3 regions of the Gordonia sp. SGD-V-85 genome follow, and region 3 is predicted to be linked to each of the others. Evidence: riboswitches for the same ligand, from Rfam matches in the RefSeq annotation. Region 3 holds a riboswitch; each other region holds the start of a gene.
What was found. Region 3 has a riboswitch for thiamine pyrophosphate ahead of AS181_RS20440 (TenA family protein). Riboswitches for the same ligand answer to the same signal wherever they lie in the genome.
Positions count from the first base shown of each region.

Region 1: it holds a riboswitch for thiamine pyrophosphate, as region 3 does, so the genes downstream of both, thiC (phosphomethylpyrimidine synthase ThiC) here and AS181_RS20440 (TenA family protein) in region 3, are expected to answer to the same signal.
Region 2: it holds a riboswitch for thiamine pyrophosphate, as region 3 does, so the genes downstream of both, thiO (glycine oxidase ThiO) here and AS181_RS20440 (TenA family protein) in region 3, are expected to answer to the same signal.

Region 1 is NZ_LNQO01000006.1:265,705-275,752, reverse strand. It holds gene egtB (ergothioneine biosynthesis protein EgtB) at 1-1,056, shown strand, start outside; gene egtD (L-histidine N(alpha)-methyltransferase) at 1,053-2,042, shown strand; gene AS181_RS09750 (LLM class flavin-dependent oxidoreductase) at 2,023-3,087, opposite strand; gene AS181_RS09745 (SHOCT domain-containing protein) at 3,277-3,666, shown strand; gene thiD (bifunctional hydroxymethylpyrimidine kinase/phosphomethylpyrimidine kinase) at 3,755-4,675, opposite strand; gene thiC (phosphomethylpyrimidine synthase ThiC) at 4,675-6,363, opposite strand; TPP riboswitch at 6,355-6,469, opposite strand; gene AS181_RS09730 (GNAT family N-acetyltransferase) at 6,680-7,027, shown strand; gene AS181_RS09725 ((2,3-dihydroxybenzoyl)adenylate synthase) at 7,194-8,864, opposite strand; gene AS181_RS09720 (salicylate synthase) at 9,022-10,048, shown strand, end outside.
Region 2 is NZ_LNQO01000001.1:24,623-34,670, forward strand. It holds gene AS181_RS00095 (NUDIX hydrolase) at 274-756, shown strand; gene AS181_RS00100 (hypothetical protein) at 761-1,144, opposite strand; gene thiE (thiamine phosphate synthase) at 1,460-2,170, opposite strand; TPP riboswitch at 2,218-2,329, shown strand; gene thiO (glycine oxidase ThiO) at 2,325-3,389, shown strand; gene thiS (sulfur carrier protein ThiS) at 3,386-3,598, shown strand; gene AS181_RS00120 (thiazole synthase) at 3,657-4,445, shown strand; gene AS181_RS00125 (ABC transporter ATP-binding protein) at 4,517-5,500, shown strand; gene AS181_RS00130 (ABC transporter permease) at 5,497-6,243, shown strand; gene AS181_RS00135 (LuxR C-terminal-related transcriptional regulator) at 6,371-8,977, shown strand; partial or broken gene AS181_RS00140 (phosphoribosyltransferase) at 9,060-9,738, opposite strand; gene AS181_RS00145 (nuclear transport factor 2 family protein) at 9,748-10,048, opposite strand, start outside.
Region 3 is NZ_LNQO01000022.1:56,506-66,553, reverse strand. It holds gene htpX (zinc metalloprotease HtpX) at 1-318, opposite strand, end outside; gene AS181_RS20460 (YajQ family cyclic di-GMP-binding protein) at 484-975, opposite strand; gene AS181_RS20455 (ABC transporter ATP-binding protein) at 1,027-1,854, opposite strand; gene AS181_RS20450 (ABC transporter permease) at 1,847-2,641, opposite strand; gene AS181_RS20445 (ABC transporter substrate-binding protein) at 2,616-3,641, opposite strand; gene AS181_RS20440 (TenA family protein) at 3,638-4,348, opposite strand; TPP riboswitch at 4,336-4,430, opposite strand; tRNA gene AS181_RS20435 (tRNA-Tyr) at 4,586-4,666, shown strand; tRNA gene AS181_RS20430 (tRNA-Thr) at 4,784-4,856, shown strand; tRNA gene AS181_RS20425 (tRNA-Met) at 4,878-4,951, shown strand; gene rpmG (50S ribosomal protein L33) at 5,045-5,212, shown strand; gene AS181_RS20415 (fused (3R)-hydroxyacyl-ACP dehydratase subunits HadA/HadB) at 5,307-6,404, shown strand; tRNA gene AS181_RS20410 (tRNA-Trp) at 6,651-6,723, shown strand; gene secE (preprotein translocase subunit SecE) at 6,763-7,236, shown strand; gene nusG (transcription termination/antitermination protein NusG) at 7,307-8,176, shown strand; gene rplK (50S ribosomal protein L11) at 8,381-8,815, shown strand; gene rplA (50S ribosomal protein L1) at 8,898-9,614, shown strand; gene AS181_RS20385 (HNH endonuclease signature motif containing protein) at 9,685-10,048, opposite strand, start outside.

The sequences.
Region 1 (10,048 bases), on a different contig from region 3:
AAGGTCTACGACGACACGTTCCGGTACCTGTTCAACAGCTACTACGAGGCTGTGGGAGAACGGCATCCACGACCTGATCGCGGTCTCGTCACGCGGCCGGGTGTCCGCGATGTGACCCGCTACCGCGAGCATGTCGACGCCGCGATGGTGGATCTCCTCGAGCGCGGCGACCTCGACGAGGCCGCACTCGAACTCGTCGAACTCGGCTTTAATCACGAACAGCAGCACCAAGAGCTGCTGCTCATGGACATCAAGCATCTCTTCTCCACCAACACGTTCGGGCCGGTGTACGTCGATCGCGAACCCGACGAACCGGGCATCGCGAAAGCGTTGGGCTGGCGGCAGTTCGAGGGCGGCGTCAACGAGATCGGCGCGTTGGGCAGCGGATTCTCCTACGACAACGAGGGCCCCCGGCACCGGGTGTATCTCGAGGACTTCGAGATAGCCGACCGCGCGGTCACCAACGCCGACTGGCTGGAGTTCATGGCCGACAACGGTTACCGGCGCGCCGAATTCTGGTTGTCCGACGGGTGGGCGACCATCCGCCAGACCGGATGGGACGCACCGGGATACTGGCGCGACGAAACGGGTGCGCGCTCCACCGACCCGTCGGACTGGACGACGTACACCCTGTCCGGTCGGCGGCGGATCGTGCCCGACGAGCCCGTCCTGCACGTCTCGTTCTACGAGGCCGACGCCTACGCCCGCTGGGCGGGGGCCCGGCTGCCCACCGAATTCGAGTGGGAGATCGCTGCCGGCTCACTGGGTACCGAGCGCGGGGCCCTGCTCGACCCGGACCGATGTCATCCCGGCCGCGTCGGTGCGGCGATGATCGGGGATGTGTGGGAGTGGACTGCCAGTGCGTACCTGCCCTATCCCGGCTTCGTGCCCGCCAACGGCGCGGTGGGTGAATACAACGGCAAGTTCATGTCCGACCAGCATGTGCTGCGCGGGGCGAGCGCGGTGACGCCTGTGGGTCACGAACGACTGACGTACCGAAACTTCTTCCCGGCGCCGTCGCGCTGGGTCTTCTCGGGACTCCGGCTGGCCCGATGAGCCTCGACAGCGACACCCCGGTGACGGCGACCACCGGGGACACGGCCATCGGGGGCCTTGCCGCGGACGCACTCTCGGGATTGTGGCAGCAACCGCCGGTCCTCCCCACGAAGTGGTTGTACGACGAGCGCGGCAGCAAGCTCTTCGACGAGATCACCCGTCTGCCCGAGTACTATCCCACCCGCCGCGAGACCGCGATCCTGCGCGCGCGGTCGGCCGAGATCGCCTCGACGACCCGTGCCGACGTCATCGTCGAACTGGGCTCGGGCACATCGACCAAGACGCGTCTGCTGCTCGACGCCTTCGTGGACGCGGCCGCCGACGGTGAGCGTCCGACCTACGTCCCCGTCGACGTCAGCACCGAGATGCTCACGACGACAGCCGAAGTACTCGCCGTCGACTATCCCGGGATCGACGTCGTCCCCGTGGTCGCCGACTTCACCGAGCCTGACCTGGATCTCCCGCCCGCCGACGGCCCGCGCCTCGCGGTGTTCCTCGGTGGCACGATCGGCAACTTCGATCCTGCTGCGCGCGCGGAGTTCTATCGTTCGATGGTCGGCTCGTTGTCCCCGGGTGACTACTTCCTCCTCGGTACCGACCTCGTCAAGGACACCGGGCGGCTCGTCGCCGCCTACGACGACAGTGCTGGTGTGACCGCCGATTTCAACCGGAACATGATCGAGGTGCTCCGTGCCGGCCTCGACGCTCGCGGGCTCTACGCCGACGACTTCGAACACATCGCCCGCTGGAATCCGGGCGAGCACCGCGTCGAGATGTGGCTTCGCGCCCGGCGGGACGTCGACGCGTACTTCGGTGTGCTGGGCCGATCGTGGCGGGTGCCCGCGGGAACCGAGATCCACACCGAGATCAGCACCAAGTTCCAGCCCGGGGCGCTCGCGGAAGAACTCGAGTCGGCCGGACTGTCCGTCGTGTCGGCGTGGACCGATCCCGCAGGCGACTTCCAGCTCACCCTGACCCGACGCTGAGCAGTTCGCGCACCCGCGGGATGACCTGCGTTCCATAGAGTTCGATGCTGCGCATGAGCTCGGGGTGGCCGAGTGTCCCGTGCGAATACTTCAGGTCGAATCGGCTCAGTCCCAGTGCTTGGACGGTCGACGCGATCTTGCGGGCAACGGTGTCGGGCGACCCGACGTAGAGCGAGCCGCCGGGTCCCGTCGACCGCTCGAACTCGATGCGGGTCGGCGGCGGCCAGCCGCGTTCGCGACCGATGCGCCCGACGTACTCGCGGTAGTGCGGCCATAGGGCGTCGCGTGCCTGCGCGTCGGTGTCGGCGACATGGCCCGGTGAGTGCACGCCGACGGGCATCAGCGGCTTGTCCATCTCACGGAGGGCACGGTGATACAGATCGACGTACGGCGTGAAGCGCAACGGGTCGCCGCCGATGATGGCGAGCATGAGTGGCAGGCCGTACGACGCGGCACGTACCACCGACTCCGGGCTGCCGCCGACCGCGATCCACGTCGGCAGGGGCGGGTTCTCGAGTTCGGGATAGACCGCCTGGGACTGCAGCGGACTGCGTGTGGAACCCGACCATGAGACCGGTCGGCCGGTGCGCAGTTCGGCGAACAGGGCCAGCTTGTCGCTGAAGAGTTCCTCGTAGTCGGAGAGGTCGAAACCGAACAGCGGAAACGACTCGGTGAACGATCCGCGCCCGAGGATCACCTCGGCGCGACCCGACGACAACGCATCGACTGTCGAGAACCGCTGGAACACGCGGATCGGATCGTCGGAACTCAGGACGGTGACGGCCGAACCGAGACGCATCCGGGTGGTGCGCGCCGCGATCGCGCCGAGTACGACCTCGGGTGCCGACACCGCGTAGTCGTCGCGGTGATGCTCACCGACACCGAGGAAGTCGACGCCGACCGTGTCGGCGAGGATGGCCTGCTCGAGCAGATCGCGCAGGGTCTGCGACCCGGAGCGCAATGTGCCGTCGGGTTCGGCGGTGATGTCCCCGAACGTGTCGAGACCGAGCTCGATCTTCTCGATACCTACCGGGTGAGATTCCATGTCGCCCTTCGCGAGAGTCAGAGTCGATCGATCCCGGTTCTCGGCTGCCGATCGATACCGCAGTCTCAGGATTTCACGAACTTCTTCAATGTTCGTTGCGCTGACCACCGTAGAGCTGTGACATGCTCAGAGGGAATTCACGGTTCCGGTGCGCCGGGCAGGCTTGCTTCTAGACAAAGGAGACTTCTTATGTGGGATTCGTTCTGGGACTTCATCTGGTACACGATCGTCATCTTCGCGTTCGTGGCCTATCTGATCGTCCTGTGGCACATCATCAGCGACCTGTTCCGCGACAAGGCGGCTTCGGGGTGGGCGAAGGCGGCGTGGGTGGTCTTCCTGATCATCTTCCCGTACATCACCGCCATCGTGTACCTGCTCGCGAAGGGCAAGGGGATGGCCGAGCGTCAGCGTGAGGCGTACAGCGAGGCCAAGCAGGCGTCCGACGAGTACATCCGGTCCGTCGCAGGCACCTCACCGACCCAGCAGATCGCCGACGCGAAGAACCTGCTCGACTCGGGCGCGATCACCCCTCAGGAGTTCGAGCACTTGAAGAGCAAGGCCCTCAGCGGAACCGCCTGACGGTCCCTCGACACAGACAACGCTCCCCTATGGCGCCGGTCGCCGTCGGGGAGCGTTGTCTGTTCTCCGGTTCGGGACCGGCGTCGCGTCAGTCCGCCGACCCGACGCCCACACGCCACAGCGGATTGACCGGACCGTGGCCGGCGCCCAGTGGATACGCGGCCGCCAGGCAGCGGGTCACCCAGTCCTTGCCGAAACCGACCGCCGCGGGAACGTCGTGCCCGTGGGCCAGCGCGCACGCGATCGCGGCGGCGAGGGTGTCGCCGGCGCCGTGGTCGTGCGGGGTGTCGATGCGTTCGTGGCTGAGCTCGATGAACTGGTCGCCGTCGTAGAGCAGATCGGGGGAGTGGTCCGAGGTTCGCAGGTGCCCGCCTTTCACCAGCGCCCAGCGCGGCCCGAGATCGAGCAGTGCCCTGGCCGCGTCGCGCTGCGACGCGGCATCGGTGACCGCGATGCCGGTGATGAGCCGGACCTCGTCCAGGTTCGGTGTCACCACCGTCGCGAGGGGAAACAGGCTGTGCCGCAGGGTGTCGAGTGCCGAGTCGGCGAGCAGCTGGTTGCCGTGCATCGACGCGCACACCGGATCGACCACCAGCGGAACGGATGTGTCCCGGCCGATTCCACTCGTGCGGCACTGCTCGACGATGGCCTCGATGATGGGCGCCGACGCGAGCATCCCGGTCTTCGCCGCGGCCACACCGATGTCACCGGACACGGAGTCGATCTGCGCCGCCACGGTCTGCGGTGAGATCTCCTCGAACCCGCTCACGCCCACCGAGTTCTGGACCGTCACCGCGGTCACCGCGACACACCCGTGCACCCCGAGCAGGGCGAAGGTGCGCATGTCTGCCTGTATTCCCGCGCCCCCGCCGGAGTCCGAACCCGCGATCGTCAGGACCCGTACCGGGGCCGTTCCGGGCGGTGACAGCGGGAGTCCCGTGTAGGCCTGTTCGTCGACCGTGCGCTGATTCGCGTCGACTGTGCGTCGTCGTGCGTCGTCTGTGCGCATCAGGCGCCGCCGGTCGTCTGGAGCGGGAGGTACACGCGGTTACCGGCCTCGGCGAACTCGGCCGACTTCGCGGCCATGCCCTCGGCGATAGTCCGGTCGATGTCGTCCGCGGTGACGAGACCGTGCTCCTCGGCGTAGGCGCGGACGTCCGCCGAGATCCGCATCGAGCAGAACTTGGGTCCGCACATCGAGCAGAAGTGGGCGGTCTTCGCGGGCTCGGCGGGCAGCGTCTCGTCGTGGTATGCGCGCGCGGTGTCGGGGTCGAGGGCGAGATTGAACTGGTCGGTCCAGCGGAACTCGAAGCGCGCCTTGCTCAGTGCGTCGTCGCGTTCCTGTGCCCGCGGGTGGCCTTTGGCCAGGTCGGCCGAGTGCGCCGCGATCTTATACGTGATCACGCCGACCTTGACGTCGTCGCGGTCCGGAAGTCCTAGATGCTCTTTCGGAGTCACGTAGCACAGCATCGCGGTGCCGGCCTGAGCGATCATCGCCGCGCCGATGGCCGAGGTGATGTGGTCGTAGGCCGGCGCGATGTCGGTGGCGAGCGGACCCAGGGTGTAGAAGGGGGCCTCCTCGCACAACTCCTCCTCCAGGCGCACGTTCTCGGCGATCTTGTGCATCGGGACGTGCCCGGGGCCTTCGATCATGACCTGCACACCATGCGATTTGGCGATCGCGGTCAGCTCGCCGAGAGTGCGGAGTTCGGCGAACTGGGCCTCGTCGTTCGCGTCGGCGATCGATCCGGGGCGCAAGCCGTCGCCGAGGGAGAACGTGATGTCGTAGCGGCGGAAGATCTTGCACAACTCGTCGAAGTGCGTGTACAGGAATGACTCCCGGTGGTGCGCGAGACACCAGGCCGCCATGATCGAACCGCCGCGCGAGACGATGCCCGTCACCCGCTTCGCGGTCAGCGGAACGTAGCGCAGCAGGACACCGGCATGCACGGTCATGTAGTCGACACCCTGCTCGGCCTGCTCGATCACGGTGTCGCGATACAGTTCCCAGGTCAGCGAGGCGGGATCGCCGTTGACCTTCTCCAGCGCCTGGTAGATCGGAACCGTCCCCACGGGGACCGGCGAGTTGCGCATGATCCACTCGCGGGTGGTGTGGATGTCGGCGCCGGTCGAGAGATCCATGATCGTGTCGGCGCCCCAGCGGGTGGCCCACACCATCTTCTCGACCTCGTCGGAGATCGAGCTGCGCACCGCCGAATTACCGATGTTCGCATTGACTTTGACCGCGAAGTTCTTGCCTATGATCATCGGTTCGGACTCCGGATGCCGGTGGTTCGCCGGGATGACCGCTCGCCCGATCGCCACCTCCGACCGGACCAGTTCGGGGTCGATGCCCTCTCGGGCGGCGATGAACCGCATCTCTTCGGTGATGATCCCGGCCCGCGCCCAAGCTAGCTGGGTGCTCGCGCCGTCGACCGGTTCCGGGCGGCGCCAGTTGTCGCGGGTGGGGGCGAGGCCCTTCTCGACGTCGATGCGCGCCGTCGGATCGGTGTACGGACCCGAGGTGTCGTAGACGTCGAGGTGTTCGCCGTTGGTGAGGTGGATACGACGCTGCGGGACGCGCAGGTCGCCGACCGTGAGGTAGTGCTTGGTGCTGCCCTCGATCGGACCGAGGGTCAGGAACCCTGAGTCGGCGGGTGCGCTGCCGTCGCGAGTCGCGGATACACGTGTGCCCATGGCTTGTCTCCCTACGCCGGCATTACCCGGACAGGTTCGAGCGGTCGGCGACCGCCCGTCGCCATCTCAGCCCTCGGTCATCGTGAGAGCCCCCGCGGTGTAGTTGTCGTGCGTCCGCCACCCTACAGCGCGGAGTTCGTTCGGGTCGTAGGGGTGCGCGCGACCGTCTCGATGTGCGACGACCGGACGATCGGGGTCATCAGTTACGGTTCCGTAAGGTACCGTGTGACCCGGATCACAAGCGGGGCCTATGCCGAGGTTCGGACGGCACATGTCAGTGGTCCGATGTCCACGATCAAGAGGTGAGGAGGGTCGGGTGCTACGCAAGCATCGTCAGCGACCACCACAGTCGGCGAAGTCGATCCTGCAGCAGATCTCGCAGGTGGTGCACAATCCCGACCGCGACCGGTTCGAGCTGTGGGTCGCCGGCGACCTGGTCGGCGTGCTCGGCTATTCGACCGAGACGGTCGACGGTCAGACCACCATCACCGTCCTACACACCGTGCTCTACGACGAGTACACCGGACATGGTCTCGCCACCCGACTCACCCGCACCGTCGTGCACTTCACCCGCGAGCAGGGCGCCCGCCTGCGGCCCGTGTGCACCTTCACCAAGCACTATCTCGACGGCCATCCCGGGATCGTGACCCTCGCGCCGGTGTGATCCGAAGGTAAGCCTCGGCGGCTCCGGAACATTCCTCGCCGGACCCTTCGAGGCTCGTCGCTATCGCTCCTCGCACCTCAGGGAGCAGGGGTTATGCGCTTCCTTGGGATTATGGTGCGGTGGTCGCGCTCCTCGCGCCGGTGTGAGGAGCGGGCTCCGACTCGGCTCAGCCTGCCGACGGCTCCGACAGCAGTGTCTCGCGGAGCACCTTTTTGTCGATCTTGCCTACTGCGGTGACCGGGAGCGTGCGCACGACGCGGACCACGTCGGGCAGTTTGAAGGAGGCGAGTCCGCGGTCGGCGAGGAAGGTGCGGATCGCGGCCAGCTCGAGTGGTCGGGCCGGGGGGTGTTCGTGCGAGAGCACGACTGCCGCACAGATCTTCTCACCGAGCGCGTCGTCGGGCAGCCCGACCACCGCGACCTGCCGGACCGAATCGTGGGCGAGGAGGTTCTCCTCGACGTCGTGGGCGGCGACGTTCTCCCCGGCGCGCACGATGGTGTCCTTGATGCGGCCGGTCACGGCCAGGTGCCCCGACGGCAGCCGGGTGACCTTGTCCCCGGACCGGTAGAAGCCGTCCGGCGTGAAGGACTTCTCGTTGTGCGCCGTGGCGCGGTAGTAACCGCGGATCGTGTAGGGCCCCCGCACCAGCAGTTCACCTTCTTCCCCGTCGGGGACATCGGCTCCGCCCTCGTCGACGACCCGCACCTCGTCGAGCTCCGACATCGGTGCCCCTTGCACTTGGTGCACCAAGTCACGCGGGTCGTCGGTCCGGGTGTAGCAGATCAGCCCCTCGGCCATGCCGAAGACCTGCTGGACGACGGGGCCGAGGGCCGCGTCGAGGGCGACGGCGTCGGACTGTGCCAGCTTGGCGCCGCCCACCTGCAGCAGGCGCAGGGAGCTGATGTCCGCCGGCTCCCACTCGGTCGCCGCGCACCAGAGTTGCGCGAGCGCGGGGACGAGCGCGGTCACCGTGACGCGGTGCCGCTCGATGAGGTCGAAAGTGTTGTCCGGACTGGGGTTGTCGGCTAAGACGACGTGGCCGCCCGCACCGAAGACGCCCAGGATTCCCGGGCAGCACAGCGGAAAGTTGTGCGCGGCCGGCAGGGCGACGAGGTAGGTGTCGTCGGCGGTGAGGCCGGCGACGTCCGCGGACAGCCGGGCGTTGAGGTCGTAGTCGTCGTGCGTGCGCGCGATGAGTTTCGGCAGTCCGGTGGTGCCCCCCGACACGAGGAACAGGGCGGGTAGCCCGGCGTCGGGGGCAGCCGGGAGCTCGACCGAGGCGGGGTCGGCGTCGGGGAGCGGTGTGAATCGACCAGGTTCGCCGGAGATGAAGACCTGCGCGACGTCGGGCACCCGTGACTGCAGCTCGGTCGCGAGCTCGCGATAGTCGAACCCCCGGCGGCCGTCCTCACCGATGTAGGCGACCGCGCCGGCACCGGCTGCGAGATGGGCGATCTCGGTGATCCGGTGCGCGGGCAGCGTCATCACCGGAACGACACCCGCGCGTAGGAGGCCGTACAGGGTGACCGCGAAGTCGAGGGAGTTGTTCAGCTGCAACACGACCCGTTGCGTCGGCCGCAGTCCGGCCGCGACGAAACCGGCGGCACGACGGAGGGTGGCGTCGCGGAACTCGGCATAGGTGAGCGTGCGCGGCCCGTCGGTGGAGGCGTCGGTCAGCGCAGGGGAGTCGGGAGTTCGCTCGGCGGCCAGATCGAGGCCGGCGAACAACGGGCGGTCGAGGAAGACGCCGGCGTCGCGGTACTTCTGTGCCTGTGCGTCGGTGTGGGGAGCGAAACCGTCGAGCAGATCGGTCGCGGGGTCGAGATGCGTCGGCATGAGTTCATTCAAACACAGGCAGGATAGGGTAACCTTACCGGTCGATGCAGGGCGGGAGGCCGGCTGTCGACCCGCGGGGGATTGTTTGATTAGGCTGCCCTAAGATTCCCTATGATCATCGGTGCTCGAGTGCATCACGACCGGAGGAACGAAGGACATGTCGCTGACAACCGAATCGCACGCCGCGCAGTTCGTCGACCTGCTCGCGCCGGCCTCGCCGCTGAGCGAGTCCGATGCCGCGCGGATCACGGCGGCCTGGGCCGGCTCCGGCGAATTCGGCGACCATGTCGTCTACGAGCGCGACCGGCGCTGGACCTTCGCGGCGGGTGTCCGCGCCCGCGTGGTGATCACACGCAGTGAGGTCATCGTCGACGATCAGGGCGACCGCACGACGACGCCCTGGCGCGGCGACCCCGCCGACGCGCTCGCCGCCGCGACCGCGTCGCTGTCGATTTCCGACTGGCGCGTCTACGGCTGGGTCGGTTTCGACTTCTGCGCCCCGTATCACGGCATCCTCGAGCGCGTTCCCGAGGACACGGTGCTGGCGCACCTCATCGTTCCCGAGTTCGAGGCGACTGTCGATGCCGACGGGGTCGACACCGGGTCGCTCGACGCCGAGCGTGCCGGTCGTCTCCTCGAGATCGCCTCGCGAGCAACCGTTCCCGGCGAGTCGCGGCCGGTGGACGTGCAGTCCGACCCGGACGACTACCGCGGCCGTGTGGCCACCGCTGTCGCCGAGATCGAAGCCGGGCGGTACCAGAAGGTGATCCTCTCGCGTGCCGTCGACATCCCGTTCGACGTCGACATCCCTGCCACCTACGCCCGCGGCCGCGCCGACAACAACCCCGCCCGGAGCTACCTGCTCTCGCTCGGTGACCTGCAGGCGGCCGGGTTCAGTCCCGAACTCGTCGTCGCGGTGCACGACGACCGGACCGTGGTCACCGAACCACTGGCCGGCACAAGGGCTTTCGGGATCTCCGCGGAGCAGGACGCGGCGGCCCGCGCCGACCTGCTCTCGGATGCCAAGGAGATCGCCGAGCACGCCATGTCGGTGCGCGCGTGCTTCGACGAGATCTCCTCGATCGCCGCTGCGGACACCACGGCCGTGAGTGAGTTCATGGAGGTTCGTGAGCGCGGGAGCGTCCAGCATCTGGCCTCGACCGTGCGCGGGACCCTCGCCGATC
Region 2 (10,048 bases), on a different contig from region 3:
GTGACCGGGCGATCAACGTCAGGGGTTGTGTCATCTGGGTCATCGTTCACCGGGTCGTGCGTGTTTCACCCTATGTCATCGTGCCGGGTTCCTCCCGAGTCGACCAGCGCCGCGCCGCCGACCTCGGCGGTTCGCGCGTGCCAGGTGCTCGTCGATGGCACCTCGTGGTTCCGAGCCGCGATGAGAGGGCTTCGGAGTCTCCCTGGCAGGTGTTGCGCATCTCACTTACGGTGGAGGCACCCGGTCGGGGCGACCGGGTTGCGAGGAGGCGTGGTGCGCGGCGACGGCGACGGCTGGGTGATCGATCCCGACGGTTCTCGATACTGGGGTATCCACGGCGCGGCAGGTCTGCTGCTGCGGGCGCCGCTGCCGGACGGATCGACCGGGGTGCTCCTCCAACACCGCGCCGCGTGGTCGCACCAGGGCGGCACGTGGGCGCTACCCGGCGGGGCCCGCGACTCGCATGAGGGTGCCATCGACACCGCGATCCGCGAGGCCGAGGAAGAAGCCGGGATCACCGCCGACGACCTGCGCGTCGTCGCCGCGGTCGTCACCCTCGAGGCGCCCGGCGGATGGACCTACACGACGGTCATCGCCGAGACGGACTCGCCGGTCCGCACGGTCGCCAACTTCGAATCCACGGAACTGCGATGGGTCGACGAGAAGCGCGTCGATCAACTCCCGCTGCACCCCGCGTTCGGACTTGCGTGGCCCGTCCTCCGCGAGCGGATCGCGATGTTGGATCCCCAGAGCTGAGCCCTCACACCCCGGCGCGGTCGGACTCGAGCAGTCGGTTCGCCCCGGCGACCAGCGCGTGGACGTTCGCCTCGTCGCTGCTCGCGCCCTCACCGACGGCCCAGGCCTGCCGGCCGTCGTGCTCGCAGAGCAGGAACGTCGTGACCAGGCCGTCGACGACCCGCTGGTGCAGCCGGACGATCTGAACCGGGGCGCCGACGTCGTAGAGGATCGAGGTCATTGCCCCGACGGGGCCGGCGGCGACGGCGCTGCGGGACATGATGCGGTCGGCGATCGCGAGCGTCGCGCGGCACTCGACCAGGTCGCCCGAGCACGGGACGGCGGAGAATGAGCCCAGCCGGATCGTGCCGCCACGGGAGTACTCGTCGGTGAATTCCTGCCAGGTCATCCCGGCGGCCTCCTCGTGCATCCCGGGGGGAAGCGGGCGGCCGAAACGTGCGGCGAAGTGGTCGCCGCCGTGCCGGTCGTCGCGCTCGGTCCACGAACAGGATCGACGAGGTAGATGAAGAGGGTGCATCTCGAAAACCGATTTCGGTCGAAGAACGGATGACCGACTGGAGAGCGCAACCGACCCGCAGCGGGGGGTCGGTCAGATTCAGACCCCGCTGCGGCGGGTTACGAGAACGCTCGTGATGCACAACATGATCGGTCCACCATAGACCCGCGACACCGACCGGGCAAACGTGTTTCCGCCAGGGAACCGCTAGAGCATCGCGGCGAGGTCGCCGGCTGCGGCGGCCGGGTCGTCGGCCGCGGTGATGGCCCGTACGACGACGATGCGCCGCGCCCCGAGCGCGGTGACCTCCCCGACGCGGCCGGCGTCGACCCCGCCGATGGCGAACCACGGCTTGGCTGATTGTGTTGCGGCCGTTGAGGACACGAGGTCGAGGCCGGCGGCGGCGCGGCCCGGTTTGGTGGGGGTGGTCCAGCACGGACCGACGCAGAAGTAGTCGACGTCGTCGTCGGCGATCGCGGCGGCGGCCTGCGCGGGGTCGTGGGTCGAGGCGCCGATGACGACGTCCGGTCCGACGATCCGGCGGGCCGCCGACGGCGACAGGTCGCCCTGTCCGACGTGCAGGACATCGGCCCCGGAGAGCGCCGCGATGTCGGCGCGGTCGTTGACCGCCAGCAGGGCACCGTGCGCGTCGGCGACCGTCCGCATGCCCGCGAGGATCTCGAGTTCCTCGCCCGCCTCCAGGGTCCCGAATTCGCGCTCGCCCGGCGAGTTCTTGTCGCGCAGCTGCACGATGTCGACGCCGCCCGCGAGCGCTGCGTCGACGAAGTCGAGCAGGTCACCGCGTTCGCGCCGGGCGTCGGTGCACAGGTACAGGCGGGCCGTGGAGAGCCGCCGGCGACGGTCCGTCGCGGAGCCGGGGTCCGTCGACGCGGAGCTGGTGCGGTTCGGGGTCGTCACGCCGACCAGGCTAACCGGACCCCCGACGCCCCGGCGTAGGGTGGATCGCACGAACACACGGGAGTCCGGATCGGCCGGGCTGAGAGTGCGGACAGATTCCGCTGACCGTCGAACCTGATCCGGGTCATTCCGGCGAAGGAAGGTGATTCCCAGCGTGGATTCCCCACCGCAGCGCCCTGCCCACCGCGCCCTGACGGTCGTCGGGGGCGGTGTCATCGGGCTGACCTGTGCGCTCACCGCGGCCGACGCCGGATGGCGGGTTCGCGTCCTCGACGCCGGCACCGACGAGCGCGCGTCCTGGGTCGCCGGCGGCATGCTCGGTTCACTCGGCGAGGGTCATCCCGGCGAGGACGCGTCCCTGGCCCTCTCGGTCGAATCGGTCCGGCTGTGGCCGGCGCTCGTGAAGCGGCTCGACGACCCGGGTGTCGTCACCGCCACCGACTCGCTGTTCGTCGCGGCCTCGGCCACCGACATCGAATACCTGCGGCATCTCGCCGATTTCGTCTGGGCCGGGCAGCCCGCCACCGATGCCGCGCTGCAGCCGGTGACCGGCCGCGACATCCGGACCCTGGAACCGTCGCTGAGCTCTCGACTGGTCGGTGGCTACCGCGCGATCGGCGAGTGGTCCGTCGACAACCGGCGGCTGCTCGAGGCGTTGCGCGCCGCCACGACGTCGGCGGGTGCCGAGTTGGTCTCCGCGCGTGTCGAATCCCTGGCCGATCTCAACGAGCTCGGTTCCGACACCCAGATCCTGCTCGCCGCCGGACTCGGCACCGCGGCCCTCTGGCCGGACGTGGACCTGCATGCGGCGAAGGGGGAGATCCTCCGTCTGCGCCGCACGCGCTGGTCGGTGCCGCCGCCCGGTCACGTCGTCCGGGCACGCCTCCACGGGCGGGCCGTGTACCTGGTGCCGCGCGAGGACGGAGTCGTCGTCGGCGCCACCCAGTACGAGGCCGAGGGGACGGCCGACCGCGCGCCGCAGGCCGGCGGGGTCGCGGATCTGCTCGCCGACGCGATCGAGGTCTTCCCCGGGCTGCGGACCTACGAACTGACCGAAGCAGGGGCGGGTCTGCGGCCGTGCACCGCGGACGGATTGCCGATCGTCACCCGTGTGGACACACGAACGGTCGTGGCGACCGGGCACGGGCGCAACGGGATCGTCCTCGCCCCGGGCACCGCCGCCCGCGTGCTGTCGATTCTGGAAGGAGCAGAGGAATGAGTATCACCGCCAGCATCACCGTCAACGGCAAGAGCGTCGACGTCGGCGCCGACACGTCGGTGCGCGACGTCGTCACCGGGCTGGGGTTGCCGGACCGGGGGATAGCGGTCGCGGTGGACGGCGCGGTCGTCCCGCGCGGCCGCTGGGACCGGCACACCATGACCGACGGTGCCGTCGTCGAGATCGTCACGGCGGTGCAGGGTGGCTGAGCTCGCCGATCTGAAGCCCGACGCCTCGCGGACCGAGCAGAAGTCCGGCGACGAGACGATCCCGGATGCGGACCATCTGCGCATCGCCGGTCGCGACTTCTCGTCGCGACTCATCACCGGCACCGGCGGCGCGTCGAATCTCGCGACCCTGGAACGCGCGCTGGTCGCGTCGGGGACCGAGCTGACCACCGTCGCGGTTCGGCGCGTCGACGCGGCCTCGGGCACCGGGGTCTTCGATCTGCTGCGCCGGCTCGACATCGCCGTCCTGCCCAACACCGCGGGCTGTCACACCACCGCCGAGGCCGTCCTGACCGCCCAGCTGGCGCGCGAGGCGTTCGAGACCGACTGGGTGAAGCTCGAGGTGGTCGCGGACGAACGCACCCTGATGCCCGACGCCATCGAACTCGTCGACGCCGCGGCCGCACTGGTGGCCGATGGTTTCGTCGTGCTGGCCTACACCAACGACGATCCGGTCCTGGCCGCGCGCCTCGCCGATCTCGGGGTGGCGGCGGTGATGCCCCTCGGATCGCCCATCGGGACCGGACTCGGAATCCTCAACCCGCACAACATCGAGATGATCGTCGACGACTGCCGCACCCGCTTCGACGACCCGCTGCCGGTCATTCTCGACGCGGGCATCGGGACGGCGAGCGACGCGGCCCTGGCGATGGAACTCGGTTGCGACGGCGTGCTTCTGGCCACGGCGGTCACCCGGGCGGAGAACCCCGAACTGATGGCGACGGCGATGCGGCACGCGGTGGCCGGGGGCCGACTGGCCGCGCGCGCCGGCCGGATCCCCAAGCGCTTCTGGGCGCACGCGTCCTCGCCCGGGCGCGACCGGGACTGACGCGCGATCCCGCGACCGGCCATCCGAACGACGGACCGGGCCGCTCCGGGTTCGGCGGCTATGGTCGAGGCGTGTTGCAGGTAGCGAATCTGACGAAGGACTTCGGCGGTCAACGCGCGGTCGACGACCTCACCTTCGAGGTGGGGCCGGGACGGGTCACCGGTTTCCTGGGGCCCAACGGTGCGGGTAAGTCGACGACCATGCGGATGATGCTCGGACTCGACCGCCCGACGTCGGGCACGGCGACGATCAACGGGCAGCGCTACCGGGACCTCGAGCATCCGCTGCGGCAGGTCGGTGCGCTGCTCGACGCCCGGTGGGTGCACCCCAATCGCAGTGCGCGGTCACACCTGCGGTGGCTCGCGGCGAGCAACCGGATCCCGGCCGCCCGCGTCGACGAGGTGCTCGAGACGGTCGGGCTCACCTCGGTGGCCAAGAAGCGCGCCGGCGGCTTCTCGCTCGGTATGTCGCAGCGGCTCGGGCTGGCGGGTGCCCTGATCGGCGACCCGCACACACTGCTGTTCGACGAGCCGGTCAACGGCCTCGACCCGGAGGGCATCGTGTGGATCCGCGGGTTCATGCGCAAGCTCGCCGCGGAGGGGCGAACGGTACTCGTGTCGAGCCATCTGCTCACCGAGATGTCGCTCACCGCAGACCATCTCGTCGTCATCGGGCGGGGCCGGCTGATCGCCGACTGTTCGGTGGCGGAGTTCACCGGGCGGGCCCGGCAGTCGGTGCGGGTGCGCGGCCCGCGGCTCGAACAGTTGCACGCCGCGCTCGCGTCGGCGGGGCTGAATCCCGCGCCGGGTGACCCGGATGCCCACGGGCGCCCGGTGATGCGCGTGCCGGACACCACGACCGATCGGGTCGGCGACCTCGCCGCCGCCGCGGGCATCACCCTGCACGAACTCGCCGCCGAGTCGGCGTCACTGGAAGAGGTCTTCATGTCGATGACGGCGCACGCCGTCGACTACACCGCCGTCGACAACCGCGCCGTCCACGACCCCGACGCCCACAACCGGGCCGTCGGGAACCACGGGGGAGTGAACCGGTGATCGCCGCGATCAACGCCGAACGGATCAAACTCGCCAGCACCCGGTCGCCGTACTGGTGCCTCGGCGTCGTCGTGGTGCTGGGCCTGGGCTTCGCGGTGCTGCTCGGCGCCATCGCCGGCGGTTCCTACGGCAGTCCCGGCGAGACCGACACCCTGACCGACGACTTCCTGCTCGGCGTCAACCAGTTCGGGGTCGCGGTGCTCGCGATCATGGCGATCCTGGGCGTCACCACCGAATATCGCTTCGGCACGATCCGACCGACGTTCGCGGCGATCCCGCGTCGGCCACAGGTCCTCCTCGCGAAAGCGGTCGTGTTCGGCGGACTCTCGTTCGCGGTGGTGGCCATCGTGTCCGTCGTCGCGGTCGTGGCGGCGCAGGTGCTCGCCGGCGTCGGAGTCTCGCTGACCGGACCCGAGACCGTCCGGCATCTCTGGGGGACGCCGGTTTTCGCGATGCTGTGCGCGCTGATCGGCCTCGCGGTGGGCGCGCTGGTGCGGCATTCGGCGGGTGCGGTGGCGATCGTGCTCGTCTGGATGCTGGCCCTCGAGCGCATCGTGTCGGTGCTGCCGCGCGTGGGTGAGCACATCGTGTCGGTCCTGCCGTTCCTGAACGGGTGGAACTTCCTCGCCGGCGGGAGCGACACCTTCCACTGGAACGCCTACGGTTCGTTGGCCTACTTCGCGGGCTTCACGATCGTGTTGCTGGCGGCGGCAGTGGCCGTGACCAATGCCCGGGATGCGTAGTTCGCGGATTTTCTTCCGCCGATGTCAAATCCGGGATTAGCCGTGTGTCGACAGGGCCATCCGGTCGGACCACATTGGTGCTTCCGGGCGGCCCATTGTAGGGCCCAGCAGACTAAAATTCGCGGTTATGTCCACGAATTGGCCGCTCGTCGAGCGCGATCGGGAGTTCCGCACGATCCAGGCGGCTCTCAGGGGTGAGACGACCGGCTGTGGGGTGGTCCTGACCGGTGACTCCGGCGTGGGCAAGACGACCCTCGCCCGGCACGTCACCGCCGAGTTGCCGACCGGGGTGCGCTGGGTGGCGGGCACCGAGTCCGCGCGCTCCATCCCGCTCGGTGTGTTCGCGCATCTCGTCGGTCCGGCGACGTCGAGCGATCCGGTCACCTACCTTGCGGCGGCCCGTGAATCGCTCCTCGCCGACGGCGATGTCGTGATCGGGGTCGACGACGCCCACCTGCTCGATGAACTGTCGGCGACGCTGCTGCATCAGCTCGCGATCGACCGTGCGGTGCACATCGTCGCGACGGTCCGCAGCGGCGAGACCGTCCCGGATGCGGTGACCTCGCTGTGGAAGGACAATCACCTCACGCGGATCACGTTGTCGCCGTTCACCAAAGAGCAGAGCGTCGACCTCATCGAGTCGGTGCTCGGCGGGCAGCTCGAGGAGCATTCGGCCGATCTCATGTGGGAGGCCTCCGGTGGGAACGCCCTGTTCCTACGGCATCTCGTCGACGGTGCGCGGCAGGCCGACACGCTGCGGCAGGTCAACGGCGTGTGGCAGCTACGCGGACGCGCCGCCATCACCTCGGAGCTCGCATCGCTGCTCGAGGGGCGGATCGAGCAACTCGACGCGCCGGTCCTCGGGGCCCTCAAATACCTCAGTCTGTGCGAACCCCTCGACATCGACGTCCTCGCCGAGCTCGCCGGCGAAGAAGCCGTCGAAGAGGCGGAGATCGCCGGGCTGGTGCGCATCACCCGCGACGGGCGGCGTCTCGACGTCGCCTTCCACCATCCGCTGTTCGGTGAGGTGATCCGGCGCCGCCTGGGTCTCGTGTCGTCGCGGCGGCTGCGTGGCCGGCTCGTCGAGGCGTTGCAGTCACGGCCCACGAACACGCCGGCCGAGCGGATTCGGCTCGCCGATCTCGCGATCGAGAGCGACGTGGAGATCGACCTCGCGCTGGTACGGACCGCCGCACGCGATGCCCTGAACCTCGCGCAGACGCCGCTCGGCGAGCGATTCGCGCGGGCGGCGCTCGACGAGGGCGGTGGACTCGAGGAGGCCGAGCTGCTCGCGCGGGCGGTCATGTGGCAGGGGCATCCGGACGAGGCGCGGGACATCCTGTCCCGCTTCTCGCCCGACGATCTCGACGAGGGTCGACTCGTGCTGTGGGGCAATTCGATCATCGGCAACACGTTCTGGGCTCTGGGCGACGCTGATCGGGCCGACGAGATCCTGCGGTTGCTGACCGAGCGGGTCACCCACCCGGCACTCGCGCCGATCGTCACCGGAATCGCCTCGGCGTGCGCCCTCTTCGAGAACCGGATCGACGAGGCGATCACGCTGTCCGACACCGTCCTCGCCGAATCCAGGGCGCTGCCGTGGGCGGTGGAGTGGGCGGTCTTCGGTGGCAGCCTCGCCCGTGCGGTCGCCGGTCGGGGAGCGGAGGTCGGGGCGCTGGCCGAACACTCGCGCGAGGTCGAGGTGGACGGATTGCTCCGGTTCCCCACCGGTTTCGGCGAGACCCTCGCGCTGACCCTCACCGGCCGACTCGACGACGCGGACGGCGCCGCGGGGCGTTTCGTGTCCGCCGCGCAGACCGCGCAGTACCTGGGCTGGGCGATGTCCGGAATACTCGTCGCCGCAGTCGAACTCGCCCGCGGATCGTGCGCCTCGGTGACCCGGCGGATGGAGCAGACCCTCGCCATCCTCGACAGCGGCCGGTTCTCCGAGTCGTGGAACTTCCCGGCCCACATCTTCCTGGTGCAGGCCCTGAGTGCGCTGGGACAGGCCGACCGTGCCGCGGCCGCGCTGGCCAAGGCGCGAAAGCGGTCCGGCAAGCATGTGGCCGTCTTCGGGCCCATGCTCGCCATCGCGGCGGCCTGGCAGTCGGCGGCCGCCGGAACCGTCACGCCCGCCGTCGAACTCGCGCACTCCGCGGCCGCATCCGCCCGTGCCGCCGGTCAGTTCGCGGTGGAGGCCGAGGCCCTGCACACCGCCGCCCGGTTCGGGGACGGCGGCGTCGCCGACCGGCTCACCGAACTGGCCGAGCGCGTCGACGGTCCGCTCTCGGATCTGTACGCGCGCCACGCCGCGGCCCTCCGCGACGGTGATGCGGTCGAACTCGATCTGTGCTCGACGGCGTTCGAGGACTCCGGGGTGTGTCTGTCCGCCGCGGACGCGGCCGCGCAGGCCAGTGTCCTGCACGACGCGGCGGGCAGACGGTCCGCGACCGTGGCGTCGGCCGCGGTGGCGAACCGACTGGCGTCGCAGTGCGGTGGCCTGCGGACTCCGGCGCTGATCTCGGCCGCGCAACCGTTGCCGTTGACGTCGCGCGAGCGGGAGATCGCCAACCTCGCTGCGGCGGGCCTGTCCAACAAGGACATCGCGCAGCGACTCACCGTCTCGGTCCGCACCGTCGAAGGTCATCTGTTCCGCGCCTACACCAAGCTGGATGTGGGTGACCGTGCCGAGCTTGCTGAGCTACTCCTCAAAGACCAGCGAAAGCCCGGCTGAAAACCACCCGTAGAAAAGGACAGTCGACGACAGCTCGCCGGTGCCGCTCGGACGGGTGGTTTTCAGTGGGGTCTTCGACGGCTCAGTCACCCGGCCGGTCGAGGGCCGCGATCACCTCGTCGTCGTCCACCTGGGTGAAGTCGTCGTAGGACAGGCCGACGGCCCGGAACGGCGTCGGCGTCACCAGGACGACGACCTCGTCGACGCCGCGATCCCGCAGTCGCTGAATCGAATCGGACGGTGCCGTGGGTACGGCCACCACCACGTGGGCGGCGCCGGCGGACCGGACGGAGTCGACCGCGACGGCCATGCTCGACCCGGTGGCGAGACCGTCGTCGACCAGGATGATCGTTCGGCCGGAGAGCTCGGCGCGCGGACGGCCACCGCGGTAACGTCGTTCGCGGTCGTCGAGGATGCGCCGCTGTCGATCGGCGGCCTCGTCGAACTCGCTGCGGGACACTTCGAGTCGACGCGGTATGTCGTCGTTGACCACCAGGTGGTGCGCGGTGAGCGCGCCCATGGCGAACTCCTCGTGGCCGGGCGCCCCGATCTTGCGCACCACCAGCACGTCCATCGCGCACCTGCCTGTCGACGCCGCGATGGCGTCGGCGACCTCGCGGGCGACCGGAACCCCGCCGCGCGCGAGTCCCAGGACAACAGGTTCTGTTGTACCGGCCTCCGGAATGCCGACGCCGTTCGACGACCCGCGCACCCAGCAACCGACCCGCCTCGCGGCGGTCGGCGAAGATGCGGGCGCGCATGGGCAGGCCTCAGACCTGGACTGCGGGACCGACCTTCAGTGCGAAGCTCGGCACGTCGGCGAGCCCGACGGTGGCCTCGTACGTGCGGTCATAACCGGTACTGCTGATCCGCCATCCGTCTGCGGTGCGGCGGTAGGTGTCGTCGTAGAACGCCGCCCCGATGAGCATGAAGGAGAACTCGGCGACGATGACCCGGTCGTGCAGGTACCAGCGTCCGCGTGCGGTGTCCCCGTCGATCTCGATCTCCGGGTGTGCGACACGATGTTCGGTGATGACTGCGGGACCGACGTTCTCGCGCATGTATCCGACC
Region 3 (10,048 bases):
CGGGTTGCGGCCGGTCGCAAACGCGTTGGGCGACTCGGTGGGGGAGATGTAGAGGGCGGGCATCGGCTGGTGTGCCGTGGTCGCCAGCTCACGCACGATCCGGTACATGACCGGTGCCTGCAGTTCGGTGACCGGTTGCGCGTGCATCGCCTTCAGCGACATCTTGGCGCTGTTGAAGTAGACGTAGGCGTTCATGCCGACGGCGACGATCACCGATCCCCACAGGATCAGCGGGCTCTGGAACAGAGCGCCGATGCCGACGATGATCGCCGACATCAGACCCAGCAGAGCCGCCGTCTTCAATCCGTTGAAATGCATCGGGTCCTCGTCTGTCCGGCGCCGCGGGTCTCGGGCTCCGCGGGCGGCCCGGGCGAACCCGATGCCGGCCGCGGAGTGCAGGCGCCTCATCCGGTCAAACGACGCAACGCCCGTCTGGGTTTCCGACGGTCGGGGTTCGGTGCGCCGACCCACCGACCGGGCGCGTCAGCGGTAGTTGACGAACTGCAGGGCGATACCGAAGTCCTCGCCCTTGAGCAGCGAGATGACGGCCTGCAGGTCGTCGCGCTTCTTGCTCGACACGCGCAGCTCGTCGCCCTGGATCTGCGCCTTGACGCCCTTCGGCCCCTCGTCGCGGATCTTCTTGGAGATCTTCTTGGCGTGCTCGGAGTCGATGCCCTGCACCAGCGAGCCGGTGATCTTGAATGTCTTGCCGGAGCCGACGACCTCGCCGGCGTCGAAGGCTTTCAGCGAGATGTCGCGTCGGATCAGCTTCTCCTTGAACACCTCGAGGCCCGCCTGCGCGCGCTCCTCGGCGTCCGAGGTGATCACGATGTTCTCCTCGCCGGACCACTCGATGCCGGTGTTGGTGCCGCGGAAGTCGTACCGTTGCGACAACTCCTTGGCAGCCTGGTTCAGGGCGTTGTCGACCTCTTGCCGGTCGACCTTGCTCACCACGTCGAAGGATGAATCAGCCATGTCCGACAGGGTATGTCATGGCGATCAGCGGAAGTGGGCGGCCGCGCGGGTCTACCGGGGCGTTCGACGCTGTGCCTGCTCGGCGAGGGCACGACGCGACTCGTCATGGAGTACCTCGAGTAGTTCTCGCTCGAGGGCGACGAACTCGGGCGCGGTGAGCCCCGCCGGATCGCGCGGGCGCGGGAGGTCGACGCGCACCTCGTGGACCACGGTGGCCGGGCGGGCGGACAGCACGATCACGCGGTCGGAGAGGTGGACGGCCTCGCGGACGTCGTGGGTGATCATCAGCACGGTCCACCGGTAGCGCTGCCACACCGACTGCAACCACGTCTGCATCTCGGTCCGGGTGAGTGAGTCGAGGGCGCCGAATGGCTCGTCGAGCAGCACCAGGTCGCGATTCTGGACGACGGTGCGCAGCAGTGCGGCGCGCTGTCGCATCCCGCCGGACAGCTGGAACGGGCGGGCGTCTTCGAATCCGGCGAGTCCGAAGGCGGGGAAGAGGTCCGCGGCCCGGCGTCGGGCCTCCTTCGTCGGCACGCCCTGCACCTGGAGGCCGAGGATGGTGTTGTCCAACACGGTGCGCCACGGGAACAGCAGGTCCTTCTGCGGCATGTACGCGCAGTGTCCGGCGACGGCGGGTTCGGAGCCGACGGACGCGCTGCCGGAATCGGGGACGTCGAGTCCGGCCAGCAGGCCGAAGACGGTGCTCTTGCCACATCCGCTGGGCCCGATGACGGAGACGAACTCGCCGGGCTCGGCGGTGAACGACACCCCGTCGAGGACCTCCCGGCGAGGTTGTCCGCGTCCGGGTCGGGGATAGGACTTGGTGAGCCGGTCGACGATCAGCCGGTGGTCTGGGACGAGCCGGTGGTCAGTCATGGTGGTTCCGGTCCTCGGCGCGAGCCCAGGGCGCGACGATCCGCTCGACGGCGAAGGTGAGCAGGTACAGCGTGACGCTCAGGAGCGCGGTCACCAGCACGGCCGCGAGCACCAGGTCCGTGCGGAACGAGTTCTTCTGCAGGCTCATGTAGATGCCGAGCCCCTGGGTGGCGCCGACGTACTCGGCGAACACGGCGCCCACCACCGCATAGGTGATGCCGATCCGCAACGCGGTGAAGAACCTCGGTAGCGCGGACGGGAGCCGCACATAGCGGAAGACCTGGCGGCGGGTGGCCCCCATGCTGCGCATCAGCGCGCCGGCCTCGCGGTCGGTGGCGGCGAATCCCTCGATCAGGCCGATCGCCACCGGAAAGAACGTGACCAGGGCGATGACCAGCACCTTCGGGAGTAGGCCGAAGCCGAACCAGATGATCATCAGCGGTGCGATCGCGATGATCGGCAGGGTCTGGGAGGCGACGAACAACGGCACGAACGCCCGTCGCAGCGCCGGCGAGAAGTCGACGACGATGGCCAGCAGCCAGGCCAGGACCAACGAGACCGTGAACCCGATCAGGGTCACCTGCAGCGTCGCCGCGGCGTGCACCCCGATCTCCGCGCGGTGCGACCAACCCTGCGCGACGACGCGCGACGGCGACGGCAGCACCTGCGGCCGGATTCCGCTGACGTCGACGTAGACCTGCCAGACCGCCACCAGGACGACCACCGCGACGAGCGCGGGCGCGATGCGACGCAGGCCGGTGCTACCGAGGGGTGTCGAGGTAGTCATTGGTGAAGTACGTCGACCAGTCCGGCTCGGTCGTGAGCGGCGCCCCGTCCGGGCCGGTCAGCAGACCGCTGCGGTACAGGAACCCGGAGTTCCCGGCCCACTGTTCGAGCGTCTGCCGCCCGACCCGGCCGTCGGCGTCCTTCATGTACTGACCGGCGAGCATGCGCTGGCTCTCGAACACCAACTGCTCGTCGTTGAACGCACCGGGGTTGGCGGCGAGAAGGTCGCGGGCCGCCGCGTCCGGGTCGTCGGCCGCTGCCTGGTAACCGCGCTGCAGCGCCGTCACGAAGGCCGCCGCGCGGTCCGGGTTGTCCGCCAGCCAGTCCTCGTTGGCGTCGACGACGATCGCGTATGCCTCCGGGAAACCGAAGTCGGTGTAGTGGAAGTACCTCATCGGGGTTCCGCGATGCTCGGCCTCGATGCCCTCCCACGCGAGATAGGAGACGGTGAAGTCGGCCTGACCGGAGTAGACCGCCTCGTATGCCGAGGTCCCGAGGGTCACCGAGGTGAACTCGCCGGTGCCGCCGTCGTTTCGGATCACCTGCTCGAGGGTCTTCTCCTCGCCCGGGTCGCCGAAACCGGCGTATGTCTTCCCGTCGAGGTCCTTCGGGCTCGTGATGTCGCGGCGGTCGGCGCGGACACCGATGCCGGTGGCCCACTTCTGCAGCGGCGCGAACACGGAGATGGTGTGCGCGCCCGATGCCCGCGAGAAGGTCGACGAGTTGTGGGTGCTGATCCCGAACTCGGCGTTGCCCGCGTCCACGATGGTGTCCACGGCGGTGTTGTTGTACGGCAGGATCTCGACGTCGAGTCCGGCCTCCTCGAACCAGCCGCGCTGCTGCGCCACGAACAAGCCCGTGTGGTTGGTGTTCGGGGACCAGTCGAGCGCGAATCGGATGCTGCCGTCCGAACCGGCGCCCGAACCGCACGCGGTGATCGCCGACGACGCGACGACCGCGGCGGCGAGCACGGTGAGGAGGCGGCGCGCGCGGGCGCTCATGCGGCGGGCCACGGCTGCGGGTTCAGCGCGGTGTCCCAGAACAGGAGCTCGAACCGCGTGGCGACGGTGAACGCCGTCGCCATCGCGGCCCGTTCGCGCTCGCCGGCGTGCTCCGCAGCCGCGTCCACGAGTTCCCTTGCCCGCGAGGCGGATTCTTGGAATTCCGGGGCGTCGTAGGTGGTCACCCACTGCGCGTAGGGGTGGTTCGGGTCGGCGGCGAGCACCTGGGCGGCACTCGCGGCCAGGGCCCGGCCGACTTCCGCGTAGATCCAGAAGCAGGGCAGGGCCGCGGCCGCGCCGACCGCATACGACTCGGTCGCGGCGACGGCCGTCAGGTAGGACACGTACCCCAGGCACGCCGGCGACGGCTCGGGTTCGCCCTCACGCGGAGGCAGCTGGCCGCCGTTGAGCAGGTCGCCGTGCAGCGCCGACTCGACGGTGGCCGCGGTGGCCGACGAGTTCGCCCAGAACCCCGCGGTCTGCGGGTCGGGGGACTTCGACGCCAGGATGGCGAGGGCCTTCGCGTACCCGGCGAGGTACAGCGAGTCCTGCTCCATGTAGGTGCGGAACACCTCGAGTGGCAGCGTCCCGTCGCCGAGCCGCCGCAGGAACTCGAGGTCGTCGATCGCCGTCCGCAACCCCTTCGTCTCCTCCCAGAGGTGGTCGGAGAATCGGCCGGAGACCGGCACGTGCGCATGCACAGACATGACATCCCTTCGTCAGCATTACCTGGACAGGTTCTCGGGTCTCATCTCAGCCCCGCGTCGCGGAGCACCCCGTGTCAGAACGCAGCCACAGTAGCAGGAGTGGGGGTCGCGGTGGGACGCCTGTGCCAAGACCATGTCCCGGCCTGTTGACCAGCCGGTTTGCGCGTTGATGCGGTGTTCGTTGTATTCTTCACGGCGTTGTTCGTACGGCCGTCACGGTGGCCGGAAGAGCGGCACGGCAGGTTGCCCGAGCGGCCAAAGGGAGCGGATTGTAAATCCGTCGCGCAAGCTACATAGGTTCGAATCCTATACCTGCCACGGCGTGGTCCATTCTCGCGAAACTGCTCTACAGACGGTCTCCGACCAGCGATTTGTCTAGCGCAGACGCGAGTGTGTAACCTCGTTAAGGCTCTCGGGCGCAACCGCCCGGGGCACGCCCCCTTAGCTCAGTCGGCAGAGCGTTTCCATGGTAAGGAAAAGGTCGACGGTTCGATTCCGTCAGGGGGCTCGCTGGACGAGAAGTCCGCGGGGCGGTGTAGCTCAGCTGGTTAGAGCGCACGACTCATAATCGTGAGGTCGAGGGATCGAGTCCCTCCACCGCTACACATCGGGTCCGACCGGAACCGAGCGCAAGGGTCGCAAGCCCTGAGGGAACTTCCGAACCCGACCACGTACCACCCGAAAGAAGGCAATCAAGTGGCCTCCTCAACAGATGTTCGCCCCAAGATCACCTTGGCCTGCGAGGTGTGCAAGCACCGTAACTACATCACGAAGAAGAACCGCCGCAACGATCCCGATCGCCTCGAGATCAAGAAGTTCTGCCCGAACTGCGGCAAGCATCAGGGGCACAAGGAATCGCGCTGACGCCGTCGTCGGCCGTTTCGAAGTACCACCAGCAACGGGCTGCCTCTCGATGAGGCAGCCCGTCTTGCTGTGTCGGCCGAAGGAGTAGAGCTCAATGTCACAGGTAAGCGGAGCCGAGATCCAGGATCGTCCGGACGAGGCGTCGAGCGGTGGTGCGAAGCCGACCCCCGACGAGATCGCCGCCCACACGCAGAGCCTCGTCGGCTTCCACTACACGGTCGACGACTATTACGAGATCGGCCGCGAGGAGATCCGTAAGCACGCGATGGCGGTGCAGGATGCGCACCCGACCCACTGGAGCGAGGAGGGCGCCCGGGCCTTCGGCCACGACCGCCTGATCGCCGCGCCCACCTACGTGTCGGTGCTCGGGATCATCGCCCAGCGCAAGCTCTTCGAAGACGTCGTCACCGGCTACGACATGTGGCAGATCATGCAGACCGACCAGCGGCTGGTCTACCACCAGCCGATGAAGGTCGGGGACCGCCTGATCTGCGACGTCTCGCTCGAGTCGTTCCGGCATGTGAGCAGTCCCGAGATGATCGACTTGATGGTCACCAAGAACGTCATCTGGAACCAGCACGACGAGCCGGTCATGACCACGTGGACCTCCCTGGCCGCGCGTCCCGGTATGGACGTCGACCCCGAACTCGAGGCGTCCCTCGACCACGTGATGATCAAGGTCGACGCCATCGGCGAATCCGGGCACACCGTCGAGCCGAAGGCGGGTCGCTACGACCTCCCCGATCCGACCCAGTCGCCGGGCGCCTTCGGTGCCGTCGACTTCGACACGCTCACGGTGGGTCAGGAACTCACGCCCAAGCGCTACCTGCTGACGCGCGGCAATCTCGCGAACTATGCGGGCGTGGCCGGCGACCCCAACCCGATCCACTTCTCCGACCACGTCGTGAACGCGGCCGGCATGGACGACGTCGTCGCGCACGGCATGCAGACGATGGGGCTCGGCGCAAGCTTCGTCTCCGAGTTCATCGGCGACCCGGCGGCCTTCTGCGAGTACAACGTGCGCTTCACCAGCCCGGTGTACGTCCCGGCCGACGACAGCGCGGCCGTCGACTTCACCGGCAAGGTGAAGTCGCTCGATCCCGCAACTCGTCGCGGGACCATCGCGATCACCGCCAAGCAGGGCGATCGCCGCATCTTCGGACGCGCGCAGGCCGTCATCCAGTTCAACTGATCGACCGGTCGCGAGCCGTTCCGGCGGCTCACGGACGGGTGGCGTGTACGGTCGTCGGGGGAGCGGAGGCGAGCCCGTTTTGGGTCCACCGCCCCGGTGATCTACACTGAAGTGTCTGATTGATTCAGGCTTGCGCGCTACCCATAGGGTGGCGCGTTGGTTTTGTCGGCGACGAAACGTCGACGGGCCGCGAGGCCGGATCGAGAAGGACGGCAACGCCGACCACTCCGGTGGCGGGCGTCGCAAAGGGGCGTAGCTCAATTGGCAGAGCAGCGGTCTCCAAAACCGCAGGTTGCAGGTTCAAGTCCTGTCGCCCCTGCCCTGGTGAAGGGCACACGCTGACGAGAGGACCGCGAAGTTGAGCAAGCGAGACCGGGCCGCCCGCGCCAAAGACGCCGCAGAGGGTTCTGCGGCCGATTCGGCCGCGGCTGAGCTCGACGGTCGCGACGAGGCCACCGACGCGGGTACGGACGACGAGACGTCGACCGGAACCGCGAAGGAGCTGCGTCCGTCCGGTAAGCGCTCGGCTCGCGGACGTCGCTCGGCGGCGGGTGCAACCGACGGTGACACCGACTCCGACACGGGGTCCGTCGCCGTCAAGGAACGCAAGACCAAGAAGAAGGCGTCTGCCGAGGAGAGCCGGAATCCGTTCGTACGGATCTGGGTCTTCCTGACGCAGGTCGTCGCCGAGCTGAAGAAGGTCATCTGGCCTACGCGGCGCGAGATGATCACCTACACGATCGTCGTGCTCGTGTTCGTCATCGTGATGACCGCGTTCATTGCCGGCCTCGACCTCGCCTTCGCCAAGGGCGTGCTCTGGTTGTTCGGCTGACCCACGCGGTGGGCTCGGCCGGCGACGAGGAACACGACCGCCAGATGAACCATAAGGAGCGTGGGCTGCAGTGAGCACCCCGGAGAACGAACTCGCCTCGACCGATTCCGTCGACGTGGCTGCTGCCGACGTCGACGCTGTCGACGCGGCCGTGACCGACGCGGTGGACACCGAGGGTGACGCGGTCGCCGACGACGCGGTCGTCGAGGGTGACGAGGCCCCCGCCGAGGACACCGTCTCCGAGGATGCCGACGAGGCCGCGGATGCCGCCGACGACGCACCGGCAGAAGAGGCCCCGGTGGAAGAGGCGGAGGTCGATCCGGTCGAGGAACTGCGCAAGCAGCTCCGCCGCGCGCCCGGCGACTGGTACGTGATCCACAGCTACGCCGGTTACGAGAACAAGGTCAAGGCCAACCTCGAGACCCGCGTGCAGAACCTCGACGTCGGCGACTACATCTTCCAGGTCGAGGTGCCGACCGAAGAGGTCACCGAGATCAAGAACGGCCAGCCCAAGAAGGTCAACCGCAAGGTGCTGCCGGGCTACATCCTCGTCCGCATGGAGCTCAACGACGAGTCGTGGGGCGCCGTGCGCAACACGCCGGGTGTCACCGGCTTCGTCGGGATGACCAGCAAGCCGTCGCCGCTCTCGCTCAACGAGGTGCTGCAGTTCCTGATGCCGCGGACCGAGGCCAAGAAGCCCGCCGCGTCGCGCGGTGCCGCTGCCGAGGGCGTCGAGGCCGCAGCGGCCGCCGCGTCGAACGTCATCGAGGTCGACTTCGAGGTCGGCGAGTCGGTCACCGTCATGGACGGCCCGTTCGCCACGCTGCCCGCGTCGATCAGCGAGGTCAACGCCGAGCAGCGCAAGGTCAAGGTCCTCGTGTCGATCTTCGGTCGCGAGACGCCGGTCGAGCTCGGGTTCAACCAGGTCGAGAAGATCTGAACCCACGGGGGCTCCGCCCCCGTGAACCCCCGGCAAGTGCGTCGAGGGCAGAGGCTCTCACGTCGCGAATGTGACGTAGACCCAGCGAACTGAACACAGGAACTCGCGGGGCTTTCGCCCCCGTGACCCCGAACGAGTTCGGGGTACAGACTTCCACGTCTCCAGCGGGCGTGGATTCGCAAGGAAACAAGCAAGGAACAGAAGATGCCTCCCAAGAAGAAGAAGCTCGCCGGGATCATCAAGCTCCAGATCTCGGCAGGCCAGGCCAACCCGGCCCCGCCCGTGGGTCCGGCGCTCGGTCAGCACGGCGTGAACATCATGGAGTTCTGCAAGGCGTACAACGCGGCGACCGAGTCGCAGCGCGGCAACGTCATCCCGGTCGAGATCTTCGTGTACGAAGATCGCTCCTTCGACTTCAAGTTGAAGACCCCGCCGGCTGCGAAGCTCCTGCTGAAGGCCGCCGGCCTGCAGAAGGGCTCCGGCGAGCCCCACACCAACAAGGTCGGCAAGGTGAGCATGGACCAGGTCCGTGAGATCGCCAAGACCAAGGCCGAAGACCTGAACGCCAATGACATCGACCAGGCCGCGAAGATCATCGCCGGTACTGCTCGGTCCATGGGCATCACCGTCGAAGGCTGACAGACCTCATCATCACCGTGGGAGGGCCGGCTCGGCCCGCACCACACACCCCGCCGACTGACGGCGGAGAAGGAACAGAGCAATGAGCAAGAAGAGCAAGGCCTACGCGGCCGCGGCCGAGAAGGTCGACAAGACCAAGCTGTACAGCCCGCTGGAGGCTGTGGAGCTGGCCAAGGACACGTCGTCGAAGAACACCGACGCGACCGTCGAGGTCGCGATCCGGCTGGGCGTCGACCCCCGTAAGGCAGACCAGATGGTTCGAGGCACCGTCAATCTGCCACACGGCACCGGTAAGACTGCCCGTGTGATCGTGTTCGCCGCCGGCGACAAGGCCGCCGAGGCCGCCGCCGCCGGTGCCGACGAGGTCGGCGCCGAGGATCTGATCGAGCGCATCCAGGGCGGTTGGCTGGACTTCGACGCCGCGATCGCCACCCCGGATCAGATGGCCAAGGTCGGCCGTATCGCGCGTGTCCTCGGACCCCGCGGCCTGATGCCGAACCCGAAGACGGGCACCGTGACCACCGACGTCACCAAGGCCGTCAACGACATCAAGGGCGGCAAGATCAACTTCCGCGTCGACAAGGCTGCGAACCTGCACTTCGTCATCGGCAAGGCCTCGTTCGACCCGGCCAAGCTGGCCGAGAACTACGGCGCTGCCTACGACGAGATCATGCGCGCCAAGCCGTCGGCCGCCAAGGGCCGCTACATCAAGAAGGTCACCGTCTCCACGACGACGGGCCCGGGCATCCCGGTCGACCCGGCGGTCACCCGCAACTTCGCGGAGGCACCGCAGGCCTGATCTGATCAGGCGCACTGACACCCACGAGGGGCCCGGCATTCCGATGCCGGGCCCCTCGTGTCGTGTGCAATCACGCGTGGTCAGCGAGTATGCGTGCGAGTGCTGCTTCGACCGGGGTCAGCGGTGGGGTGGTGAGGTGCTCCGGCGGTGTTCGCGGATGGACCAGTTCGCGATAAGCGAGTTCGAGGCGCCGGCCGCGGTCGCCGTAGCCGACGGCGTCGGGGCGCGACCGGTTCGGGCGCGACTGGTCGCCGGACCTGGTGGCAGGTCTGTGGATCTCGTTGCGCACGGTGTTCAGGTGTTGTGCGAACCGCCGGGGTATGTCGGGTCGGCGGTTGAGGTGTTCGGGATTGGGTGGTACGCCGGGTTCGGCGTTCAATCGCCAGAGGCAGCGGCCTTCGTCGGGTCCGGATCGGGCGATGCGGGTGGTGTAT